DNA from 3 places in the Rhodococcus sp. IEGM 1408 genome. Region 1 is predicted to be linked to each of the others. Evidence: riboswitches for the same ligand, from Rfam matches in the RefSeq annotation. Region 1 holds a riboswitch; each other region holds the start of a gene.
What was found. A riboswitch is a leader RNA that binds a small molecule or an ion and turns the genes downstream of it on or off. The one in region 1 is predicted to bind cobalamin.
Positions count from the first base shown of each region.

Region 2: linked by a shared signal. The riboswitch ahead of R4P08_RS11860 (ABC transporter substrate-binding protein) and the one ahead of R4P08_RS17995 (VWA domain-containing protein) in region 1 are both predicted to bind cobalamin.
Region 3: linked by a shared signal. The riboswitch ahead of R4P08_RS11905 (precorrin-8X methylmutase) and the one ahead of R4P08_RS17995 (VWA domain-containing protein) in region 1 are both predicted to bind cobalamin.

Region 1 is NZ_JAWLRW010000021.1:11,664-17,004, reverse strand. Features, by position in the region: gene R4P08_RS18015 (hypothetical protein) at 1-577, opposite strand, end outside; gene R4P08_RS18010 (hypothetical protein) at 672-1,619, opposite strand; gene R4P08_RS18005 (cobalt-precorrin-4/precorrin-4 C(11)-methyltransferase) at 1,716-2,498, opposite strand; gene cbiT (precorrin-6Y C5,15-methyltransferase (decarboxylating) subunit CbiT) at 2,495-3,739, opposite strand; cobalamin riboswitch at 3,815-4,002, shown strand; gene R4P08_RS17995 (VWA domain-containing protein) at 4,025-5,341, shown strand, end outside.
Region 2 is NZ_JAWLRW010000006.1:258,947-264,287, forward strand. Features, by position in the region: gene R4P08_RS11845 (hypothetical protein) at 1-1,235, opposite strand, end outside; gene R4P08_RS11850 (ABC transporter ATP-binding protein) at 1,232-2,167, opposite strand; gene R4P08_RS11855 (alpha/beta hydrolase) at 2,226-3,320, shown strand; cobalamin riboswitch at 3,333-3,511, shown strand; gene R4P08_RS11860 (ABC transporter substrate-binding protein) at 3,566-4,639, shown strand; gene R4P08_RS11865 (FecCD family ABC transporter permease) at 4,644-5,341, shown strand, end outside.
Region 3 is NZ_JAWLRW010000006.1:271,600-276,940, forward strand. Features, by position in the region: gene cobN (cobaltochelatase subunit CobN) at 1-1,538, opposite strand, end outside; cobalamin riboswitch at 1,556-1,752, opposite strand; gene R4P08_RS11900 (nitrite reductase) at 1,815-2,687, shown strand; cobalamin riboswitch at 2,676-2,803, shown strand; gene R4P08_RS11905 (precorrin-8X methylmutase) at 2,856-3,521, shown strand; gene R4P08_RS11910 (precorrin-2 C(20)-methyltransferase) at 3,518-5,095, shown strand.

The DNA of each region.
Region 1 (5,341 bases):
CGGCGTCACCGCCGACAGTGACCGCTGCCTCGCGCACCAACCCCTCGTAGCCGGGCGGCTTATCCTTCGGCACGACACCAACCCCGAGGTCGGCGGCGCGCTGCAAAGTGTCAGTCATCCGCTGGTCAATGTGCTCGACAGAAAATCCCCCCGCGAGCTGCGCCTTGCGCTGGTACCCGAAGTCCTTGTACATCATCCGCAGGAACCGGCGCACGCACTTGTGTGGTTCGTCGACATCGGCCAGCAGCCAGACCGCGTGCGCTCCAGACTCGAGACCGGCCCTGCCCATGAGCAAGTACGGCCGGTACCGCACATGATTGATGTGAGCTTTGTCGAACGAGTACGGTGCCACCAGATCGGCCCACAGCAGCATGTGCTCGATGCCCGCGGACAGATAGTTGCGCGACCACGCCGACACCTTCTCCCACGGGTACAACGCATCAGCGAACGCGAGGGGGCTGTTCGGAGCCGGATCGACCGCACCGACCAAAGCAAGTTCGCACGCGCGGATCGAGTACGTCGCCTGCGCCCAGCGCTGCCGGTGCGCCTCGCTGAGGAAGCCCTGGGGTGACGTCACCAGACGATCATCGCATTAGCCCGCCCACCGGCGAAACAATAAGAACTACTGGACCACTGCGCGGCGCACCGAGCACTACATTTCGCTAGAGTTCTCACCCGCGGACAGGGACGTTGAGCGTGATCGACGTATTAAAAGAATCGAGGGACGGCTCGCCGCCCGCTACGAGCGCAAGTGACAAAGCGTTGCCGGCCGTAAACGTGCCACCACGTCTATGGCGAGTGCAGAAACGTTTCCACTTCTTCCACGTGGACGGTTGCTCCGACATCACCGTGTCGACGCAGCGCTCCCAGCCGGACTCGTACATCGTCTTCGCCAGCGCGTCCGTGATATTTGTAGGCACACCGCTTCCGGGTTTTTCAGCAGCGAGACCGGCCTCGCGCCGCGTATAGAAATCGTTTAACTTGTCGCATGAATAGCCTATTAATATACGATCGAATTCATTCGAACTCGATCGGTCCAGGATGCGCAGGCGGTCGATTAGGTAGGCGCCGAGAAGATCCGCTTCCGCGGCTGCCATCGCTTTCGATGCAACCATGTCCCCTCGCATCTTCGCGTAGTGGCTGAACTCGCCTGGCGTTGCCAGGATTTCAGCCACCATAAGCAGATCGGTCAGCGACACCACCCAGGTTGGTCGACGAACGGAACCGACCACTTCCAGTCCATTGAACGCCACGGGGTCCATGCGCTCGAACGTGACGATTACTGCCGTGCCGCCCGAGACATCGGCCGGTAGCAGATCTTCTGCTCGACCAGTAGGTCTAGACGAGAACGATCGTCCCTTCTCTTCAAGGATGTAGTTCAACGCCCGATCTGTCTGGTCGAGGGCCTTTCCAAGGATCTCTTTGATCTTCGTCTCGACTCGACGTGCTCGACCCTGGCGACCTTCTTCCGTCAGACTGATCGCCTTACCTTCGACAACGAGTGGCCACTCAGCAAGGACCAGCGCGTCGATCTCCCCGGAGTCCCCAGAGGTAGATGAATAGTATTGTGATCCGCGTACGTTTCCGCCGAATACTCCCTGAAGTGCATTCAGGATCAAGCGCTCGTGCGCGTCTTGTCGATGTTTGTGGTACCTCGACGGACTGTAATCGGGATTACGTGGAATTCCCTGGTCGCGCTCGGGCGCCGTCCGCGTTCAATCCCCTCCGAGCGTATCGGCGACACTCCGCCGCTTCGACTCACGCTCGGGATCCGAAGCGTAGAGCCAGGACTCCGCCTCTCCCGGCCGGACGAGCGCGCGGCCGACCAGGATGACCGCCGCCTGTCGCAGCCCGGCGGCCTCCACCACGTCGGCGATGTCGGCGAGAGTGCCGCGCAGTTCCACGCGATGCGGGCGGCTGGCATTGGCGACAACGGCCACCGGGCAGTCGGCGCCATGCGTGGGGATCAGTCGCCCGGCGAGTTCTCGGGTGCGGGTGATCGCCAGGTGCAGGACCAGTGTGGCGCCGGTGGCGGCGAAGTTCTCCAGGGACTCCGTCGACGGCATCACGGTGGATCGGTCCTGGACTCTTGTGAGCACCACCGACTGCACTACCTCGGGAACCGTTAGTTCGACGCCCAGCTCGGCGGCAGCAGCCGCATAGGCGGGAACGCCCGGGACCACATCCCACGGCACGCCGGCCGCGTCGAGGCGGCGAGTCTGCTCGGCGAGCGCCGAGTACAGCGACGGGTCACCCGAACACAGCCGGACCACCTCGAGCCCCTCGGAGCGGGCGGCGACGATCTCGGCGATGATCCCGTCCAGATCCAGATGCTGGGTGTCCACCAACCGGGCCTCGGGTCGGCAGTGGTCGAGCACCCCGTCGTCGAGATACGTCCCCGCGTACAGGCACACGTCGGCGGCGGCAAGCGCCGCAGCCGCGCGCAGCGTCAGCAGGTCAGCGGCGCCGGGGCCGGCTCCCACGAAGTGAACGGTCACGAGCTCTCCCCTGTTTCCGAAGTATCAGCCGCAGCGACGAAGGGCTTCACGGCCGCCCACTGCACCACGGCCCGCGCTGGCGCCCAGCCGGTGAACCGGCCGATCGAGTCGGCGTGCTCGACCTGGATCCTGGTCAGCTCCCCGCCGAATTCGGCGCGGGCGTCGACCACCAGGCGCTCGGTCTCCAGGGTCACCGCATGCGCGACCAGCCGTCCGCCGGGACGAAGTGCTTCCCAGCACTGTCTCAGCAGGCCAGGAGCGGTGCCGCCCCCACCGATGAACACCGCGTCCGGCCGCGGCAGACCGTCCAGAGCCTGGGGCGCCCGGCCGTGGACGACCTCCAGCGCGGGCACGCCGAGCGCGGCCGCATTGCGCTCGATCCGCGCGGCCCGCCCGGGATCGGCCTCCACAGCGACAGCCCGACACGACGGGTGCGCGCGCATCCACTCGATGCCCACCGACCCGGCGCCGGCGCCCACATCCCACAGCAGCTCACCGGCCGACGGCGCGAGGCGGGACAGGGCCGAGGCACGTAGGTCACGGCGGGTGAGCTGGCCGTCGTTCTCAAAGGCATCGTCGGGCAAACCGGGCGCCAGCCCGAGCGGCCGGGCGGTGGCATCTGCCAGGCAGTCGACGGCCAGAACGTGCAGGGCGGGGGCCTGACGACCGGGCGCCCAGTCGTGCGCCGCGCAGGTCTCGCGCGCCTCCGACGGGCTCCCCAGATCGGAGAGGACAGTGAGCGCGCTCCCCCCGAATCCGGCGCCGACAAGCGTCGCGGCGGCCTCCGAAGGCGTGTGTCGGTCGGCGCTCAGCACCAACAGACGCCGCCCCGGCGCGAGTTCGCGAAGGAGCGTGCGGTGGTCGCGCAGCACCGCCACGGACTCGGCCGGCCACCGCATCCGGGCGCGGGCCAGGGCGACCGAGGACACCGCCGGGAGCACCTCCACCGCGTCCGCGCCGAGCACACCGATCAGGGTGGTGCCGACCCCGGCGACCAGCGGATCGCCCGAGGCCAGGGCCACGATCGATCGCCCGGCCCACTGCTCGAGCACGGCCGGCAATCCGTCCCGCAGCGGCCGCGGCCACGGCACGCGTTCGGCCGTCACATCGCCCGGAACCATCGCCAGATGACGCTCCCCGCCGAGCAACACCTCGGCGCCCAGAACGGCACGACGGCGGGCCTCGTCGAGCCCCGCCCACCCGTCGCCGCCGATGCCGACGACCACCACCCGTGCGTTCATGACGCGGAACCCTACCGCGACACCTGCGGCGCCCCGGGTCAGCCCGTTGGGCTAGCCTCGGCCGTGCACAACAACTTCACCCCAACAGCACGAGGTGCCCCACGACCCGCCCGAGGCGGGGCGGAGGGGAGAATCTGGGAAGCCGGTGAGAATCCGGCACAGGGCCCGCTACGGTAACCCGGCCTCTCAGGCGTCCGCGCCCAGCGCGATCGCCCGAGATGAGCCGGGAAGTCCGGAGACCGGCCTCGCGCTGACCGCACCTGGCAGACGAGAGCGGGAGCCCCCATGCCACAGCATTACCCCTTCAGCGCTGTCGTCGGTTCCGACGACATGGCGCTGGCCCTGACCCTGACCGCGGTGTCCCCGTCGGTCGGCGGCGTACTGATCCGCGGCGAGAAGGGCACGGCCAAGTCCACGATGGTCCGCGCCCTCGCCGGGATCCTGCCGGAGATCGAGGTCGTCACCGGCGACCGCTTCTCCTCCGCACCCGACGACGGCGGTTCTGAGACGCCGGACGGACTGATCCCCCACGACGCACCCACCGAGCGGCGGCCGGTCCGCCTGGTCGAGTTGCCGATCGGGGTGTCCGAGGACCGCATCACCGGATCACTACACCTGGAGAGTGCGCTCGCCGCCGGCGTGACGGTGTTCCAGCCGGGACTGCTCGCCCGCGCGCACCGCGGACTGCTCTACGTGGACGAGGTCAACCTGCTCCACGACCATGTGGTGGACCTGCTGCTCGACGCCGCCGCGATGGGGCGGGTGACCGTGGAGCGCGACGGCATCTCGGTGGAGCACGCCGCGCGCTTCGTGCTGATCGGCACCATGAACCCCGAGGAGGGTGAGCTCCGGCCACAGCTCCTTGACCGCTTCGGCCTGACCGTGGAGGTGGCCGCGCCACGCGACCCCGTCCTGCGGGCCGAGGTGGTGCGCCGCCGGATCGCCTTCGAAGCCGACCCCGCGGGGTTCGCCGCCGACCACGCCGCCGACGAGCGCGCGCTGCGCGAACGGATCGCCGCCGCGCGTCGCGTGCTCGGCCGGGTGAGCCTGACCCCCTGGGCGCTGACCACCATCGCCCGGGTGTGCGCGGGCTTCGACGTGGACGGCATGCGCGCCGACATCGTCACCGCCCGCACCGCCGCCGCCCACGCCGCCTGGCAGGGCCGGACCCGGATCACCCGCGAGGACATCCGCGTCGCCGCGCGCATGGCGCTGCCGCACCGCCGGCGACGCGCCCCGTTCGATGCGCCGGGGCTCGACGAGGACCTGTTGGAACGGCTCCTGGGCGACGACGACGAGCCCCATCCCGACCCCGACCCCCGGGACGAGACCGCGCCGGCCGAGGACGCCGATCAGTCTGAGTCCGCAGACGCGTCCGCGCTGGCAGACACTACGGATGCCGAGTCCGCCCCGGCAGACGCCCCCGGCGCAGAGTCGACCCCGGCGCAGGCCTCGGCCGATCAGGCGAGCGATGACGCTGGCCGCCAGGCCGAGTACGACCGCGACTCTGCGGACGAGACAGGCATTGAGGCCGGTGACGAGGTTGCCGACGGCGCAGATCAGGCCGGCGACGCCTCCCAGCCCGACGCCCCCGGGCCCACC
Region 2 (5,341 bases), on a different contig from region 1:
ATCGCTGACGAGCCGGCGAACGCGGCGGAGCCGGCCACCACGACCAACACGGAACCGGCGGCCACGATCCCCGCGTGCGTGGCCAACCAGGACCACCTGGACCGCCCGGTCGCGAGCGCGATCTCGAGCCGCCCGGAGGTCTCCTCGCCCCGCAGTCCCCCGAGCGACTGCAGCGCGAAGCCCGCTCCCAGGATCCCGGCGAACACCACGAGCATCTGCGCGATCGAGTCGACGAGCACCGGGGAGTCGCCCAGGAAGGCCGCGAGGTCGGGGTTGGCCACGATGGCCTCCACCACCACGTCCATCAGGGCCCCGTACATGGTCATGAGGGCGACCACCCCGATCGTCCAGCCGGCGAGAGCGCCGAGATGCTGGTGTACGGCCACGCCGGGTTCCGACGCCCGCCATCTCGACGCCGTGGCCGGTCCGCTGCGGACCGGCGTCATCCCCGCCCCCACGTCCCGGCGCCCGGAGAGCCACAGGGCGGTCGCCGCGAGCGCTCCCGCCACCGCCACGGCCAGGAGGAGCGGGAACAGCGAGGCGTCGCCGAACGGACGGACCAACCCGAGCCAGCCCAGCGGCGAGGTCCAGCTCACCCAGTTCTCGTTGGTGTCGCCGATGCCCCGGGCGAGCAGCGTGAGCCCGGCGACGGCCATCCCCGCCGCCCACACGGTGCGGTTGTGGCCCAGCACCTGCGCGAGCACCGCCGTGGCCGCGGCGTACACCCAGCCGGTGGCGACGATCGAGGCCGCGTACAACGCCGCCGCGGAGCGGTCGACCGGGATGGGGAGGGTCGCCGCCCAGATCCCGGCACCGAGGAGGAGGAAGACCCCCGCGACGACGACGAGGGCTGCCATGACCGGGGCGAGCCGACCGGTCCGGGCGGACAAGAGGAGTTCCAGCCTGCCCGCCTCCTCCTCGCGGCGGGTGGACCGGGCGGTCAGCGCGATGGCCATGATGGGGACGGCGAACGAGGCGATCGACGCGAACTCGTTCATCAGGACCCCGCCGAGCGTGTCGAGCCCGGCCACCCGGCCGTTGAGCATCACCATCGACTCCCCGAGGGACGCGGAGTAGGTGGCGAGCTTGTCCGGGGTGTCGTAGAGCGCCGCGATCGAGAGCCCGGTGACCAGGTACAAGGAGAGCAGTCCGAGAACCCAGGCGGCGACGGACCGCCACCCGGTACGCAGGGCGGTCCGGACCAGCAGCCCGGTTCCCGCGAGCGGGGAGTTCACCGCGAACCCCCGGGTTCCGAGTCGGCGCCCGAGTAGGCACTGAGGAAGAGGTCGTCCAGGCTGGGCGGGGTGGCCGTGAGGGTGTGGATCCCCGCCGCGTGCAGGATCCCCGTCACCTCGGCGAGCCGCTCGGCCGGCACGTGGCAGCGGACCGCGAACCGCCCGCCGTCGGTGTGCTCCATCCGCAGGCCGTCGATCCCGGCGACCGAGACGAGGGCGCGGGGATCGGTGTCGGTGACGGCGTGGACGTCGGTGGTGGTGTGGCGACGCAGGTCGGCCAGGGTGCCCGAGCTGATGGTGCGGCCGTCACGGATGATGCTCACACGGTCGGCCAGCGCCTCGACCTCCCCCATGATGTGGCTGGAGAGGAGCACGGTGGAACCGCCGTCGACGGCCTCGCGGACACAGTCCTGGAACACCTGCTCCATGAGCGGGTCCAGGCCGGAGGTGGGCTCGTCCAGGACCAGCAATTCGGCGCCGGAGGCCAGCGCGGCGATGAGCGAGACCTTCTGACGGTTCCCCTTGGAGTAGTCGCGGGTGCGTTTGGTGGGGTCCAGGCGGAAGCGCTCCATCAGCTGGTCGCGACGGGCCGGGTCGAGCCCGCCCAGTGCGCGCCCCAGGATGTCGATGCACTGGCCCCCGCTCAGACGGGGCCACAGCGTGACCTCCCCCGGCACATACGCCAACCGGGCGTGGAGGTCGACCGCGTCCCGCCACGGATCACCGCCGAACAGCGTGACCCGGCCCGAATCCGCTCGCATGAGCCCCAGCAGGATCCTGATGGTGGTGGATTTGCCCGAACCGTTGGGCCCGAGGAAGCCGTGTACCTCGCCCCGGCGCACCTCCAGCTCGAGTCCGTCGAGCGCGCGGGTGGCTCCGAACGTCTTGACCAGGTCTTCGACCCGGACCACTTCGCCAGAATCTGAACGCATGACCTGCTCCTTAGTCCGTTCAGTCGATCATCCTCTTGATTCCCGGCACAATGTGGCGATGCGCTCTCCAATGTCCGGACACCGGGATTTCACGCCCTCGATCGCCGACCGCCTCACCAAAGCCGCGATGACCGCCTCCGGCGCACTGCCCGGCCGGTTGATCCAGTTGGCTGCCGGCGCCCCGCGGCGGATCGACGGCCAGGCGTTGGATCCGCACTTCCAGGCCGGGCTCCGGGTGATGTCCCGGCTCTCGGAGGGCGAGTACGAGGACATGCCACTCGCCCAGGCCCGTCGGACGGTCGAGCGGTCGGCGTTCACCGTCTCGGGCGACGGGATCGACCTCGCCGTCGTCAAGGACCTGGTCCTCCCCCTCGCGGGTGACGATCCCGCCCGCGCCGACCTGCCCGCCCGCCTGTACTCGCCCGTCCACGGCGATGAACCTCTACCGATGTTGATCTTCTTCCACGGTGGCGGGTGGGTCCTCGGCAGCATCGACTCCCACGACGCGACCTGCCGCTACATCGCCCGCACGGGCGGCCTCAAGGTCCTGAGCGTGGACTACCGGATGGCCCCCGAGTTCCTCTTCCCCACCGCCGTCGACGACGCCGTGGCCTCCTTCCGATACGTCCGCGACAACGCCGCGACGCTCGGCGTCGATCCGGAGCGGATCGCGGTGGGAGGGGACAGCGCCGGGGGCAACCTCGCCGCGGTCGTGTGCCAGCAGACCCGCGACGCCGGCGAGAAGACGCCCGCCTTCCAACTGCTGTTCGTCCCCGCCACCAACATGTCCGCCCGGACGCGCTCGTTCGAACTGTTCGGCGAGGGCTTCTTCCTGACCGCCAAGAACATGGACTTCTACGAGAACACCTACCTGCGTTCCGACGACGACCGGCTCGACCCGCGCGCCTCCCCGCTGCTGGCCGAGGACTTCTCCGGCCTGCCACCTGCGCACGTCGCCACCGGCGGCTTCGACCCGCTCCGCGACGAGGGTGAGGCCTACGCCCGGAAGCTGGCCGACGCCGGGGTCAAGGTCTCGCTGCGCCGCCACGAGACGTTGGTCCACCCCTTTGTCAACGCCGTCGGCGCCGCCCCGGCCGCCAGGGCCGCGCTGTCGGAGGCCGTGGGCGCGCTGCGGATGGGGCTGGCGTACTGACCCCGCCCCCCGTGTTACCTTGTGATCGCCAGCGAGACCGAAGGGTCGCGGGAATCCGGTGCGAATCCGGAACTGACGCGCAGCGGTGAGGGTGATGGCGGGGCACGATGCCACTGGGCCGCATGGTCTGGGAAGGCGCTCCGTCCAGGTGATCCCGAGTCCGAATACCGGCTGGCCCTCGCGGTGACAACCGCCGGGTCATCACCGGGCTTCGCGTTCCAGGCCCGCGACCTCGGAGCACACTCATGCGTTCTTCCGCCCTGCTCGCCCTCGCCGGCGTCACCCTTCTCGCCCTGACCTCCTGTACAGCCCACGACCCGTCCGCGACCGCCGGCCCGGGCGCCGACCCGATCGAGAACTGCGGGGAGCAGGTGTCGGTCGAGGCCCCGCCCGAGCGGGTCGTCTCGCTCAACCAGGGCTCCACCGAGATCCTGTTCGCCCTCGGCCTCGGCGACCGGATGGTCGGCACCGCGGCCTGGACCGACCCGGTCCTGCCCGAGTTCGCCGAGGTGAACAGGTCGATCCCCCGCCTGGCCGACAACGCGCCGTCGTGGGAGGCCGTCCTCGACGTGGAGCCGGACTTCGTCACGGCCTCCTTCGGCAGCACCCTCGGCGAGGGCGGGGTCGCGGGACGCGCGCAGTTCCACGAGCTCGGCGTGGGCACCTACCTGTCCCCGGCCGACTGCGTGGGCAAGGTCGCCGATTCCGGGGACGGGGTCCGCGAGACCCCCTACACCGCGTCCCTGCTGTACCGCGAGATCGCCGAGCTCGCGCGGATCTTCGACGTGGAACAGGCCGGGGACGAGCTGGTGGCGGACCTGCAGCGGCGGCTCGAGGCGGCCGGGGCGAGCGTCGATGCCAGCGGGCTCTCCGCGATGTACTGGTTCGCCAATTCCGAGTCCCCGTACCTGGCCGGTTGTTGCGGCGCCCCCGGCCTCATCTCGACCACCCTGGGCCTGGAGAACGTCTTCGACGACACCACCCAGGAGTGGCCGCAGATCAGCTGGGAGGTCGTGGCCGAGCGCGACCCCGACGTGATCGTCGTGGGAGACCTGACCCGGAAGAGCCAGACCGCCGAGACCGCCGGCGCCAAGATCGCCTACCTTGAGTCCAACCCCGTCACCCGGGAGATGACGGCGGTCCGGGAGAGGCGGTACATCGACGTCACCGGCGCCGAGATGAACCCCTCGCTCCGCACGGTCTACGGGGTGGAGACCGTCGCGGCGGGTCTCACCGCGCTGGGACTCCTCACTCCGGGCCGCACCGAGCCGGGCCTCAGCGAACCGGGCCCGGCCAGCGCCCCGGACCCGGCCAACTGACCCGATGACCCTCGCACCCGAGAGGCCCACCGCCACGGGGGCCCCGGCGTCACCGCACCGGCAACCGCCCCTGCGCCGACCGACCGCGCTGGTCACCCTGTGGCTCGGCGGCCTGGGGCTGCTGACCGTGTCGACGGCGCTCGTCATCACCATCGGTCCGTCCGGACTCACCAGCGCCGACGTCCTCCAGTCCGCCCTGGCCCGACTCACGGGTTCCGACTCCGGGCTCACGCGTATCCAGGAGGGGATCATCTGGAACCTGCGACTGCCACGCACCCTGATGGCCGCCCTGGCCGGGGCCGGGCTCGCGCTGTGCGGCGTGATCCTGCAGTCGCTGCTGCGCAACCCCCTGGCCGACCCGTACATCCTCGGCATCTCCTCAGGGGCGTCGACCGGGGCGGTGCTCGTGGTGGTGCTCGGCGTCGGCGCGGGCGCGTTCGGGCTCACCACGGGGGCGTTCGTCGGAGCGCTGACCGCGTTCGGGTTCGTGCTGGTCCTGGCCTTCGCCTCCGGCGGGACCACCGACCGGGTGGTGCTGGCGGGGGTCGCTGCGACCCAGCTGTTCTCCGCGGTGACCTCGTTCGTCGTCTACATCGCCGCCGACGCCGAGCAGACCCGCGGGGTGCTGTTCTGGCTGCTGGGCTCGCTGGCCTCCGTCCGGTGGTCGGACGTGGTGGTGTGCGGGGTCGTGGTCCTGCTCGG
Region 3 (5,341 bases), on a different contig from region 1:
TTGACGAACAGCTCGCCCGGCGCCGGCCCCCACGCCTCGACCATCTCCGCGCGCAGCGTCTCGGGCAGGTCCGCGGTCCAACGCAGGTAGTCCTCGGTGGAGATCCGCACGTGACTGTCGGTGAGCTGGGCGCCCGTGAGCCACTCCTGATCCTGACCGCCCGCGGCGATGAGCGCGTGGATGAGGGCGTCGCCGGCGGCGGTGTCGTCGGCGAACCCGGTGTCGTCGGCGTAGTCCCCGGCGGTGTCCAGACTCGATCGATCAAGATACTGCGCGATGGGGCCATCGTCCGGGCCGAGGTCGTAGCCCTCGTCGCGCATCCGGCGCAGCAGGCGGATGGTCGAGACCGGGGTGTCCAGCCCGACGGCGTTGCCGATGCGGGAGTGCTTGGTCGGATAAGCCGAAAGCACCAGGGCGACCCGTCGGTCGGCGGGCGCCACGTGGCGAAGCCGCGCGTGGGCGACGGCGATCCCTGCGACGCGCGCGCACCGCTCGGGGTCGGCCACGTAGCGGGGCAGGCCGTCGGCGTCGATCTCCTTGAACGAGAACGGTGCGGTGATGATCCGGCCGTCGAACTCCGGGATGGCGATCTGGTTGGCCGAGTCCAGGGGGTTGACGCCGTCGTCGGAGGCCGCCCAGTCCTCGCGGCTCCACGTCAGGCACAGGCCCTGGAGGACGGGGATGTCCAGCGCGGCGATGCGTTCGACGTCCCAGGTCTCGTCCTCGCCGCCCGCGCTCACCGCTCCGGGCGTGGTGCCGCCGGCTGCCAGGACGGTCACGACCAGCGCATCGAGCGTGCCGAGCGCGTCGAACAGCTCGTCGGGAGCCGAGCGCAAGGACCCGGCGAAGACCGGTACGCCCACGGCCTCGCCGGTGGCGTCGATCGCGTCGGCCAGCGCGTGCGCGAACCCGGAGTTCCCGCTCACCTCGTGGGCGCGGTAGTAGAGCACGCCGACGCGGGGCAGGTCGGTGGCGAGGTCGCCGACGTTGTCGTCGTCGTTGTCGTTGTCGTCGTCCCGGTCGTTCCCCGCTCCGTTCCCCGTGCCGTGGCCTGCGGCGCCCGGGCGCGGCGGCATCCCCCACACCGGCACGCTCTCCGGCGGCTCGAAGCCGGCGCCGGTGAGCAGCACGGTGTCGGACAGGAAGGCGTGCAGCTGGGCGAGGTTCCGCTCCCCGCCCTCGGCGAGGTAGCGGTGGGCCTCGGCCGCGATGCCGATCGGGACCGTCGACAGCTCCATCAGGTCGGCGTCGGGGCTCTGCTCCCCGCCCAGCACGACCACCGGCAGGCCCGAGGCCGAGACCGCGGCGAACCCGGCCTCCCAGGATCGCCGGGAGCCCAGGATCCGGACCACCACCAGGTCGGCGCCGTCGAGCAGCCCGGGCAGGTCCGCCTCCACGTCGAGCCGGGACGGGTTGCCGAGCGCCCACCCGGCGCCGGAGGCCCGGGCGGAGAGCAGATCCGTGTCGGAGGTGGATAACAGTGTGATCAGTGGTGCCGAGACGTCATCAGGGGACGCCAAACGCCGGTTGGGGCGCATGTTCTTCTCCAAACCCTCGTGGAACATGTCGCCGTGGCCGGTCTCCTGGCTTCCGCATCAACGCCGTGCGACCGACCTTCCCGGATCCTGGAGGATCCAGTGGCCTCCGCCCCGTGCGGGACGGACGAGGGTCGCATGACTCCGCGACTACAGTGGCGAGGGCCGCGCCGGCTTTTCCTCCGGCTTCCCGAACACCACGGCAGCGCCGAGCCTATCCGCCCCCACCCGGTTGAGCGGTGCCCGCCCTCCCGCGGCCCGGGTGGAACACTGACCCCCGTGAGCATCACCGAACCCACCCGCCGCACCCGTGGCGACCTGTGCCCGGGGGTGTTGCGCCCGTGGCCGGCCGCCGACGGCGCCCTGGTCCGGCTGCGCGTCCCGGGTGGCCGCGTGTCGCCCGCGGCCCTGGCCGCGCTGCACGGGGTCGCCGTGCGATTCGGCGACGACGACAACGTGCACGTCACGACACGCGCGAACCTGCAGCTGCGGGCCCTGCCGATCGGCCCGGACGGACAGCTGCCCGGCGAGGTGGTGGCGGCGATCGCGGAGACGGGCCTGCTCCCCGAGCCCGGTCACGAGCTGGTGCGCAACATCCTCGTCTCGCCGCTCACGGGCCTGGTCGGCGGCCGGGCCGACCTGCGCCCGGTGACCGACCGGCTCGACGCCGGGCTGCTGGCCGATCCCGCGCTCGGCGGGTTGCCGGGCCGGTTCCTGTTCGTCCTGGACGACGGCCGCGGCGACCTTCTCGAGCGGTCCTGCGACCTCGGTCTGGTCGCCCTGGACGCCGGCACCGCACAGCTGCGGGTGGGCGCGCAGTGGTCGGACGTCGTGCCGCTGGCCGAGGCCGCCGACCGGCTGGTCGAGCTGGCCCGCGAGTTCGTCCGGGCCCGCGGCACCGGCCCGGACGCGCCGTGGCACGTGCGGGAACTGCCAGTCCCCCTCATCGCGGCCCGCCCGGCGGACCACCGGCTCGCGAGCCCGGCCCCGGTGCTGCCGTACGGTCCGGTCGCGAGCTCGGCGGGGCTGATCGACCACGTCGAGGCCCATAGCGGCGTAGTGGACCGCGCCCTAATCGACCGGCTCACCGGCGGCGACGTGGCCGAGTTGATCGTGACCCCGTGGCGCGGGGTGCTGGCCGTCCACGCGTAGGCTGCGGGCTGTCCCACGGCGAGGAACCCGGTGAAAATCCGGGGCGGTTCCGCCACTGTGAGGCCCGTCGATCCGACGTGCCGAGCCAGATACTCACCGGGGATCAGCGCGCTCTAACCGCGTCGCTGCGACTTCTCACACCGGGGCGAGAACCCCGAGGAGGACCCCATGAGTGCTGCCCTCAGGCCGCCGCGTCGCTACGACTACGTCGACGACGGGCCCGCCATCTACGTCGACTCCTTCGCCACCATCCGCCGCGAGACCGACCTGTCCCGCGTGCCGGCCGACGCCGAGAGGCTCTCCGTCCGGATGGTCCACGGCACCGGCCAGACCGACCTGACCCGCGACCTACAGGTCCACCCCCGGCTCGTGTCCGCCGCGCGCTCGGCGCTCGACGCCGGCGTGCCGATCCTGTGCGACGCCCACATGGTCGCTTCCGGGATCACCCGCGCCCGGCTCCCGCGCAGCAACGACGTGGTGTGCACGCTCTCGGAACCCGACGTCCGCGAGCTGGCCGCGCGGATGTGCACCACCCGCTCCGCCGCCGCGCTGACGCTGTGGGGAGACCGCCTGGACGGCGCTGTGGTGGCGATCGGCAACGCCCCCACCGCCCTGTTCCACCTGCTGGAGATGCTGCTCGACGGCGCTCCCCGGCCCGCCGCGATCGTCGGCTGCCCGGTGGGGTTCATCGGAGCCGCCGAGTCCAAGGCCGCGCTCGCGGCGTTTGCCGACGATCACGGCATCGACATCCCCTTCGTCACGGTCCACGGCCGGCGCGGCGGGTCCGCGATGACCGCCTCGGCCGTCAACGCCCTGGCGCAGGAGGCGGAGTGAGCGCCGGATCGCCCGCGGCCGGTGTTGCTCCCGGCCGGCTCTACGGCGTCGGCGTGGGCCCCGGCGACCCCGAGCTCCTCACCCTCAAGGCCGCCCGGTTGATCGGCGCCGCCGACGTCGTTGCCTTCCACGCCGGCCGCGGCAAAGAGTCCAACGCGCGCCGCATCGCCGCCGACCTCATCCCTGTCGGCGCGATCGAGGAGCGACTGGAATACCCCGTGACCACGGGCGTCACCGACCACCCGGGCGGGTACGCGGGCGCGATCGCGGACTTCTACGAGCGCAGCGCGCAGCGGCTGGCCGAGCACCTGGCCGCAGGCCGGGACGTGGTCCTGCTCTCGGAGGGAGACCCGCTGTTCTACGGCTCCTTCATGTACATGCACGACAAGCTCGCCCCTCGGTTCGACACCGAGATCGTGCCGGGCATCCCCGCTTTCGCCGCTGCCACCGCCGCGGCCGCCACTCCCCTGGTCAGGCAGACCGACGTCCTCACCGTCCTGCCGGGCACGCTGCCCGAGCCCGAGCTCGCGCGGCGACTTGCAGACACCGACGGCGCGATCATCATGAAGCTCGGACGGAACTTTCCCGCCGTCCGGCGCGCGCTCGAGGCCGCCGGACGGCTCGAAGGCGCGGTGTACGTCGAGCGGGCATCGATGACCACCGAGCAGTTCCACGCCGTCGCGGAGGTCGACCCGGCGACCGTGCCGTACTTCTCCCTCATCGTGGTTCCCGGCGACTCACGGCACAGCGATCCAACGGGGCGCCGGTCAGCGCCCCTGGTCAGCGCCGGGGCGCCGGAAGTGTCGTCCGATCCGGCTTCCGTCATGGAGGCCCTGCCGGGCGGCGTCCTGCACGTGGTCGGGCTCGGACCCGGCCCGGACGGGTGGCTCACCCCGGAGGTGAGCCAGGTGCTGGCCGAGGTCGACCACGTGGTGGGCTACGCGCCCTACGTCAACCGGGTCCCCCAGCGGGCCGGCCTCACCCGGCACTCTTCGGGCAACACCGTGGAGGTGGACCGCGCCCGGCTCGCGCTGGACCTGGTGGTGGCCGGCGAGCGGGTGGCGGTGGTCTCCGGCGGCGACGCCGGAGTGTTCGGCATGGCCGCCGCCGTGTTCGAGGCCGCCGAGGACCCCGCGTACGCAGGCGTCGATATCCGGGTGGCCCCCGGCGTCTCGGCCGTGCAGGCGGTGGCCGCGCGCGCCGGCGCTCCCATCGGCGCCGACTTCGCCGTGGTCAGCCTGTCCGACCGGCTCAAGCCGTGGGAGGTGGTCGAACACCGGCTGGACGCGATCGCCGCCGCCGACCTGGTGTTGGCGGTCTACAACCCCGCCTCACGCTCACGCACCCACCAGGTCGCCGATGCCCGCAACGTCCTGCTGCGTCACCGTTGCCCGGAAACGCCCGTGGTGGTGGGCCGCGACGTGGGCCGCGCCGAGGAGTCGCTCACGGTCACGACCCTCGGTGACCTGGACTGCGGCGCAGTGGACATGAAGTGCCTGCTCATCGTGGGCGCCTCCGGGACCCGGGTCACTGACACGGGTCGTGTGTGGAGCCCGAGGTTCGTGACGGCATGAGTGGCGACCGCGAGCGCCTACTCAAAGTGTTCGCTGTAGCGCCGGGTGTCGGTCTGAGTCAGCCCTGGCACGCCGCCTCTACGACTCGCTGCGGCTAGAGAGCATCCTCCAGGCGCCAGTGTGGGCCGCCACAGCCGGAGCCAGACGTTATGCCAAGCTAACGGTATGGAGTTGTACGCCCGTGAACTCAGGCTTCCTCCTGGACCTCGCTCGCCAGCGCAAGAATAGATCGCGGTCAACCCGTCC